Regions from separate parts of the Streptomyces sp. NPDC111516 genome, predicted to be linked through region 2. Evidence: riboswitches for the same ligand, from Rfam matches in the RefSeq annotation. Region 2 holds a riboswitch; the other holds the start of a gene.
The links. A riboswitch is a leader RNA that binds a small molecule or an ion and turns the genes downstream of it on or off. The one in region 2 is predicted to bind glycine.

Region 1 (4,425 bases), on a different contig from region 2:
CTCCGCGAGGTTCTCGCTCTCGGTCGGCTCGATCATCAGCGTCCCGGCGACCGGGAACGACATGGTCGGCGAGTGGAAACCGTAGTCGATCAGACGCTTGGCGATGTCGTCGACGGTGACTCCGGTGGCCTTGGAGATGGGCCGCAGGTCCACGATGCACTCGTGCGCTACCAGCCCGGCCGGGCCGTTGTACAGGATCGGGTAGTGCGGTTCGAGGCGCTTGGCGATGTAGTTGGCGGCGAGTACGGCGACCTGCGTCGCACGCTTCAGGCCCTCACCGCCCATCAGGCGTACGTACGCCCAGGAGATGGGGAGAATGCCGGCCGAGCCCCACGGAGCGGCCGAGATCGGGCCGACGCCGGTCTCCGGGCCCGCCGCAGGCTGCAGCGGGTGGTTCGGCAGGTACGGCGCGAGGTGCGCGCGCACACCGACCGGGCCGACGCCGGGGCCGCCGCCGCCGTGCGGGATGCAGAAGGTCTTGTGCAGGTTCAGGTGCGAGACGTCGCCACCGAACCGGCCCGGCTTGGCGAGGCCGACCAACGCGTTGAGGTTGGCGCCGTCGACGTACACCTGACCGCCGGCGTCGTGCACCTCGGCACAGATGTCCGCGACGTGCTCCTCGAAGACACCGTGCGTCGACGGGTACGTGATCATGAGCACGGCGAGCTCGTCACGGTGCTTCTCGATCTTGGCGCGGAGGTCCTCGATGTCGACCTCGCCGTCGTCGGCGGTCTTCACCACGACGACCTTCATTCCGGCCATCACGGCGCTGGCGGCGTTGGTGCCGTGCGCGGAGGACGGGATGAGGCAGACGGTCCGCTGGTCGTCGCCGTTGGCGCGGTGGTACGCCCGTACGGCCAGGAGGCCGGCGAACTCGCCCTGCGAGCCGGCATTCGGCTGGATCGAGACGGCGTCGTAGCCGGTGACCTCGGCGAGGCGCTCCTCCAGCTCACGGATGAGGGTGAGGAAGCCCGGCGCCTGCTCGGCCGGCGCGAAGGGATGCAACGCGCCGAACTCGGGCCAGGTGATGGGCTCCATCTCGGTGGTCGCGTTCAGCTTCATGGTGCAGGAGCCGAGCGGGATCATGCCGCGGTCCAGGGCGTAGTCCCGGTCGGCGAGCTTGCGCAGGTAGCGCAGCATCGCCGTCTCGGAACGGTGCTGGTGGAAGACCGGGTGGGTGAGGATCTCGTCGGTGCGCAGCAGGCTCTCGGGCAGCGTGTCGGCAGCCGCGGCGTCCAGCGCCTCGATGTCCCCGTCGGCACCGAACGCGGCCCAGACGGCGGCGATCTGTGCACGGGTGGTGGTCTCGTCACAGGCGAGGGAGACGAGGTCCGTGTCGACGAGCCGCAGGTTGACACCGCGCTGGCGGGCGTCGGCCACGACGTCGACGGCCTTCCCCGGAACGCGCACGGTGAGCGTGTCGAAGTAGGCGCCGGTCACGACGTCGATGCCACTGGCGCGCAGGCCCTCGGCCAGGATCGTCGCGTAGCGGTGGGTGCGAAGGGCGATCGTCCGCAGCCCGTCCGGGCCGTGGTAGACGGCGTACATCCCTGCCATGACGGCGAGCAGCACTTGAGCCGTGCAGATGTTGCTGGTGGCCTTCTCGCGACGGATGTGCTGCTCGCGGGTCTGCAGCGCCAGCCGGTAGGCCTTGTTGCCGTCCGCGTCGACCGAGACGCCGACGAGGCGCCCGGGCAGGCTGCGGGCGAACTTCTCGCGTACGGCCATGAAGCCGGCGTGCGGTCCGCCGAAGCCCATCGGCACACCGAAACGCTGCGTTGTGCCGACCGCGATGTCCGCGCCCAGGTCGCCCGGTGAGGTGAGCAGGGTCAGGGCCAGCAGGTCGGCGGCGACCGTGACAATCGCACCCAGTTCATGGGCCTGCTCGATCAACGGCTGGATGTTCCGCACCGCTCCGGAGGCGCCCGGGTACTGCACCAGCACACCGAAGACGCCGCGCTCGGCGATCTCTGCCGGGATGCCGTCGGAGAGGTCGGCGACGACAACCTCGACACCGGAGGGCTCGGCGCGGGTCTCGATGACGGCGATCGTCTGCGGCAGGGCGTCGGCGTCGACCAGGAAGACGCCGTTCTTGACCTTGCCGACGCGCCGCGAGAGCGCCATGGCCTCGGCGGCCGCGGTGCCCTCGTCGAGCAGGGAGGCGCCGGAGGTGGGCAGCCCGGTCAGCTCGGCGACCATCGTCTGGAAGTTGAGGAGCGCCTCCAGGCGGCCCTGCGAGATCTCCGGCTGGTACGGCGTGTAGGCCGTGTACCAGGCGGGGTTCTCCATGACGTTGCGGAGGATCACCGGCGGGGTGAACGTGCCGTAGTAGCCGAGACCGATCATCGGGGCCAGCACCTGATTGCGGTCGGCCAGGGCGCGCAGCTCGGCGAGGACCTCGGCCTCGGTGCGGGCGGCCGGCAGCCGGAGCGCCTCCGCGCTCTTGATGACATCGGGCACCGCGGCCGCGGTCAGCTCGTCCAGTGAGCCGTAACCGACCTGGGCGAGCATCTTCGCCTGCGCCTCGTCATCGGGACCGATGTGACGCTGTTCGAACGGAATACCCTGCTCCAGCTGGGAGAGCGGAGTGCGACGGGGGGTCATGGTGGAGGCCTCCTGGTCTGTCACGACCTGCGAGGGGCACCGCGGCGCGGGTGCCCGAACGGCCTCCCCCTCTGTCATCTCAACCTGAGAGCTTCACCGGCTCGCCTTGTGGCGTACCGGCTTTCACCGTCGGTGAGGAAGGGAACCGACGGCGCTCGGCCGCACGGAACCCGCCCTGCTTTCCAGAGTGACCTCGTCCGCGCGGTACGGGGGCCTGAGAGATTCCGGGGAGGATTTGCTCCTTCGGCGCCTTCGGATTTGCTCCGGAGGACTCTCCCGCACGGGGTCAGCAGCCATCACCAGCCTACCAGCGGGGTTCGTGGCGGAATTCTCGAGTGGCCAACCCCCCGGATCTGCACTTTTGTAGTGCTTGTGGAGTAGCCGCGACCAGTGGAGGGACCGTGCAGACCGACATCGATCCGCGCAGCCTGATCGGCCGCAAGGCGTTCGACCGCAAGGGCACCAAGATCGGAACCGTGGACGAGGTGTACCTCGACGACGCGACGGGTGTGCCCGAGTGGGCAGCCGTACGTACCGGACTCTTCAGCCGGGACGCGTTCGTCCCGCTGGAACCCAGCGAGTTCGTGGAGGATTCGCTCCGCGTCCCCTTCGACCGGGCGCTGATCAAGGACGCACCCGACTTCGGCGTCGGTCGCCATCTCTCACCGGAACAGGAGCTCCAGCTCTACCGGCACTACGGTCTGGACTCCCCACCCGAGGAGACCGGCCCGGACAGGGACTTCGGCAGACTGGCCGGCCAGGACGAGTAGTCCACCGGGTTCCGCACCAGCGGCAGCGGATCGGCAGGTTGCAACTGCGCGTCGTCGATCCGGAAGGTACGCACCCGGCCGGGCGCCGACTCCGGTTCCTCGAACCGCACCGTCACCCGGCCGACACCGCTGCCCTGCACCCAGCCATGGCCGTAGACGTCATGGCGCACGTCGTGTCCGGCGGGCCAGCGCCGCGCGGCGAGCTGTTCGGAGTTCTCGGGGGCCGCCTCCCCCGCCCCACCGGCCGGCTCGTCCCCCTCGTTCACCGCTTCCTCCTCTGCCGCTTCCCCCGTCGCGGCCCGCTCACCGGCGGCCTGCGCGAAGAGGTCCTCCTGCGTGTAGTCGGCGAGCCCCGTGACGCCCACCCCCAGGAGTCGTACGCCTCCGGTGGTGTCCACCGCCTCAAGGAGCCGCGCGGCGGCCTCCCGGACCACCGCGGGGTCGTCCGTCGGCCCACGGAGCGTCTCGGACCTCGTGAGCGTGGAGAAGTCGTACCTGCGCACCTTCAGCACCACCGTCCGCCCGGACCGCCCCGCGTCCCGCAGCCGCTGGACGCATCGGCCCGCCAGCCGCTCCACCTCCGTCCTGACCCGCACCCGGTCGTGCAGGTCCGCGTCGAAGGTGTCCTCGACCGACACCGATTTCGCGTCCCGCTCCGCGACGACGGGCCGGTCGTCGTACCCGAACGCCATCCGGTGGAGCGAGCCGCCGTGCGCCTTTCCCAGAAGCCGTACGAGCTCCGCCTCACCCGCCTCGGCCAGGTCATCGACGGTCGTCATCCCGGCGCGGCGCAGATGGTCCGCCGTCGCGGGCCCGACGCCGGGGAGGATCCGTACCGGCATCGGTGCGAGCAGTTCCCGCTCCGTGCCCGGCTCGATGAGCAGCAGCCCGTCCGGTTTGGCCTGCTCCGAAGCGATCTTGGCCAGCATTTTGGAGCCGGCGAGCCCGACCGAGCCGGTCAGCCCGGTGACCGCCTTGATGGCCGTACGCAGCTGCCCGCCGATCTCCAGCGCGGAAGCCGTGTCATCGGCCGCCCCACCGGCTTCCAGGT
Region 2 (4,425 bases):
CCGGAGTTCGGGGAGTTGATGCGCATACGTACGCTACGTTCCGGTAATCAGGACCATACGCATGCATTCCCGGCACACCCGGTGCGTACACCTGCGTTCCGGGTGCGCAGGGCGAGGTCGCGGGGTGCGGACGACAGCCTTCCGGGCACGCCTGGGTGCGCTGGAACGCCCCCGGTACGTACGACTGCCGGCAGGCTCAGTACGCGCCCTGCTGCGGCGGGTAGCCGTAGCCGGCCGCCGGGGCAGCCGGGGCGTGCGCCTCGCGGTCGTAGAACGGGCGGGTGTTGGCGCGCAGCCACATCGCGACCGGGTCGTACTCGTCGGACATCGCGACCGTGGAGACGGGCAGCCCGTCGGGGACAGCGCCGATCGACTGCTGCATCATCGCGCGCACCGCGTCGACGGAGGGCTGGCTCGTGTCGTAGAGATCGAGGCCGATGGCGAGATACGGAACCCCGAGCGCGGGCTGCACCCAGGCGCGGCGCAGCGAGCGGATCGCGGTGGTGTGGTGGGCGTTCTGCGTGAGCAGGCCGTAGAACTGCGGGATCTCGATGGCCGGTTCGGTGAGCCGGAGCGGGCCCGCGGGCATCCGGTCGAGGCCGGTGGCGATCCGGCGCAGGTCCAGCCAGGGGATGCCGACGCCGCCGCCCGGGGCGTGCGGGTTGAGCCAGATGCCCCAGCGGTCGGGGAAGAGGGCGCGGGCGATGTCGCGGCCGGTGACGAGCTCGTGGGCCCGGTTCCAGCCGCTGGCGGAGAGTTCCTGGGCGGAGGTCACACAGGGGGCGTAGCCGAGGCCGTCGACCTCCATGTTCCCGTACTGGGCGTCGGGCGAGCCCGCCTGACCGTGCCAGAGGAGCATCCAGATCCGGTCGTTCGCGAGGGCCTGCAGCAGTGCCTCGTACGCGTCGTAGCGCCCGGGCGTCACTTGGCGCAGCATGTGCTCGACCTGCCCGGCCGCCGCGGTGCCTGACGCACTCACCTGGTCCCGCCCCTCTTCGATCCACTGTGTCGGCCCGCCGCTCCCGGGGCACACGGGTGCGGCATGGTGCCGTGGCACCAGCCATCAAACCAGCTTATGCGCCGGTCCTGACACCGACTTGACGCCCTGGGTCGACGTGCTGATCCGCTCCGAAGGCGTCCGCGGGCACGGCGCCGGGTGCTACTGGCCGGCGCGCCGGTAGAACGGCCGGACCTTCTCCCGCATCCAGTCCGCGACCGGGTCCTGCGCCACATCGAGCAGGACCAGATTGACCGGCCAGGGCACCTCGACGCGGCCGAGCGCACGGCCGAGGGCGTCCATGGGGGCATTGCGCCCGGCGCCCTCCCAGGTGGAGAACTCCACGCCTATGAAGAGGACGGGCTCGCCCCCCTCGATGCTGGCCAGTGTCCGGCGCGCGGTGAGCACGACACCGCTCTCCTCGAATTCGCCGGCCGCCGCGGCGAGGAAGTCGACGGGCTCCTCCTTCCAGTCCGGCTCGTACAGCCGGACCCGGCCGCCGCTGGCCGGTCCGTCCAGTGGGGTGCGTCCGGCGCGGCAGAGCTCGGCCACGGCGGGCGGCGGCAGCGGCATCCCGACGGCGCCACCCGGGTTCACCGCGATGCCGAGCTGCGGGGGCAGTCCGCGGGCGAAATCGCGGGCGGGTGCGACGGCGAATGACATGGCGTTGCCGACACAGCTGAGGAACTGCTGTTCGGAGCTGAATACGGGGACGTACGCGGCACCCTCGATCTCCAGCGTCGGCAGGTCCAGGTCGGGTGAGTCGGGTCCGCCGCCGCCCGGCAGGGGCACCCAGACCTGGCTGCGCCCGAGCACCTCGACGAGCCGTCCGCCCGCCTCCGGGCTGCCCACCGAGGCCATCAGCACCTCTTCGAGCTCATTGGCGGGCCATCCGCTCTGCGGATGGGACTGGCCCTGTGCCGGAATGTCCACTGCTTCCCCTTCTTCCCCGAGCCTTCCGGCAGAAGGTTAACGTCCGGCTCCCGGGCCCTGTGCGTCCGCGAACGCGATCCGGGCCAGCAGCCCGGCCGCCTCCCGGTCCAGCAGCACCGCCGAGGCGCACCCCGGCGGCAGCAGGCCGGTCTCAGCGCCCCGCAGCAGCCTCCCCACCGCCCTGCGGTGCCGGGCGAAGGCGTATCCGGAGACGCCGCGGCCGCGTTCCCGCTGGCCGTCCCTCGCCGTCTGCGGCGTGACGTCGAGCAGGACGAGGTGCAGGACGCGGCCCCGGCGCCGCGCGGCACGGGCCAGCCAGCCGCGTACCCACGCCTGGGTTCCGCAGTCGTGGACGACGACGGACTCTCCGGAGCGCAGCGCCCGCCACAGCCCCCGGTAGTGGGCGACGCGGACGAGGGGACGGTAGAGGGCGTACGGCAATAACCCGGGCACGAGCCCCGCCCAGCGGTCCCGGGTGTCCTGGGAATCGACGGCGTGGGCCGTCGTCACCGCCCGCCGGATGAGCGTGGATTTGCCGCTGCCGGGCAGCCCGGACACCACCACCACGTCGCCCGCCGCGAAGTGCAGGCTGCGCGGGCTGCGCCCGCCCCGCTCCCGCAGGTCCCGCACGACGGGCGCGTGCGGGCCGCGCGCTTCCGTGGCGGGCGGCGCCCCCGGTTGTGCGGGCATCGCGCCGTGCGCGGTCCCCGCGGTCGTCACGTACCGCTGCAACGTCATCGCCCCTCCCCCTGTCGGGTCACCGCACGCATGCCCCTGAAGTGTAAAGAAAAGGTAATGCGGCACAACCGTCCACGCCGTTGATTCCCGCGAGGGACCGGGGGCCCGCTCCGGCGCGATGCGTGCGATGATGACCGGGCCAACTGCATAAAGGCCGCTTGAATCCGCGCGGGAGAGTTCCGGTCACTGCTTGTGCCGGGCGCCGAAGGAGCAAGTTCCTCCCTTGAATCTCTCAGGCCCCGTACCGCGTGGATGAGGCAGATCTGAAAAGCGGGCCGCTCTGCGGCTCCACCCAAGGTGCAAGCCGAACCCTCCAGGGGCTCTCGGCGAACCTCTCAGGTTCCGATGACAGATGGGGAGGGATCGTCCCCGTCGTCATGCCCTGGGAGCCACATCCATGAGCACCGCCCCCCGTCGCACCTCCCACCCGTCGCCCACCACCGCCCTGCCGGAAGGCGCTTCGCGCCACAGCCCTCTTCAAGCCCTGCACCGTTCGCTGGGCGCGACCATGACCGACTTCGCGGGCTGGGACATGCCCCTGCGGTACGGCAGCGAGCGCGACGAGCACAACGCGGTCCGCACCAGGGCCGGTCTCTTCGACCTGTCGCACATGGGCGAGATCACCGTCACCGGCCCCGAGGCGGCGGCCTTCCTCAACTTCGCGCTGGTCGGCAACATCGCCACCGTCGCCGTGGGCCGTGCCCGCTACACGATGATCTGCGCCGAGGACGGCGGCATCCTCGACGACCTGATCGTCTACCGCCTGGGTGACACCGAATACATGGTCGTCGCCAACGCCGGGAACGCCCAGATCGTGCTCGACGCGCTGACCGCGCGGGCCGACGGCTTCGACACCGAGGTGCGCGACGACCGCGACGCGTACGCGCTGCTCGCCGTCCAGGGCCCCGAGTCCCCCGCCATCCTCGCCTCCGTCACCGATGCCGACCTGGACGGCCTGAAGTACTACGCCGGCCTGCCCGGCACCGTCGCCGGTGTCCCCGCACTGATCGCCCGTACCGGCTACACCGGCGAGGACGGCTTCGAACTGTTCGTCGCCCCCGAGCACGCCGAGCAGCTGTGGAAGGCCCTCACCGAGGCGGGCGCCTCCCGCGGCCTGATCCCGTGCGGTCTCTCCTGCCGGGACACCCTGCGCCTGGAGGCCGGCATGCCGCTCTACGGGCACGAGCTGACCACCGGGCTGACCCCGTTCGACGCCGGTCTGGGCCGGGTCGTGAAGTTCGAGAAGGAGGGCGACTTCGTCGGCCGCGAGGCCCTGAAGGCCGCCGCCGAGCGCGCCGAGACCGCCCCGCCCCGCAAGCTGGTCGGCCTGGTCGCCGAGGGCCGCCGCGTGCCGCGCGCCGGTTTTTCCGTGGTCGCCGGGGGCGAGGTCGTCGGCGAGGTCACCTCGGGCGCCCCGTCGCCCACCCTGGGCAAGCCGATCGCCATGGCGTACGTGGACGCCGCGCACGCCACGCCCGGTACCCCGGGCGTCGGAGTGGACATCCGGGGCAGCCACGAGCCGTACGAAGTCGTGGCGCTGCCGTTCTACAAGCGTCAGAAGTGACGTCCGCGCACCTCGGAAGTGACGTAGTCCCGTCTCACACCGTAAGACCACCGTTCATCAGCACTCCCCCGCGTACAGGAGAATTCAGGTCATGAGCAACCCCCAGCAGCTGCGTTACAGCAAGGAGCACGAGTGGCTGTCGGCCGTCGAGGACGGTGTGGCCACGATCGGTATCACCGAATTCGCCGCCAAC

Region 1: it holds a riboswitch for glycine, as region 2 does, so the genes downstream of both, gcvP (aminomethyl-transferring glycine dehydrogenase) here and gcvT (glycine cleavage system aminomethyltransferase GcvT) in region 2, are expected to answer to the same signal.

What each region holds. Positions count from the first base shown of each region.
Region 1 covers NZ_JBVKBV010000015.1:167,093-171,517, forward strand. Annotated here, with positions in the region: gene gcvP (aminomethyl-transferring glycine dehydrogenase) at 1-2,604, opposite strand, end outside; glycine riboswitch at 2,797-2,893, opposite strand; gene ACZ7L9_RS25965 (PRC-barrel domain-containing protein) at 3,006-3,374, shown strand; gene ACZ7L9_RS25970 (DNA polymerase IV) at 3,299-4,425, opposite strand, start outside.
Region 2 covers NZ_JBVKBV010000008.1:144,495-148,919, reverse strand. Annotated here, with positions in the region: gene ACZ7L9_RS17910 (enhanced serine sensitivity protein SseB C-terminal domain-containing protein) at 197-979, opposite strand; gene ACZ7L9_RS17905 (enhanced serine sensitivity protein SseB) at 1,160-1,930, opposite strand; gene ACZ7L9_RS17900 (AAA family ATPase) at 1,967-2,668, opposite strand; glycine riboswitch at 2,828-2,925, shown strand; gene gcvT (glycine cleavage system aminomethyltransferase GcvT) at 3,066-4,232, shown strand; gene gcvH (glycine cleavage system protein GcvH) at 4,324-4,425, shown strand, end outside.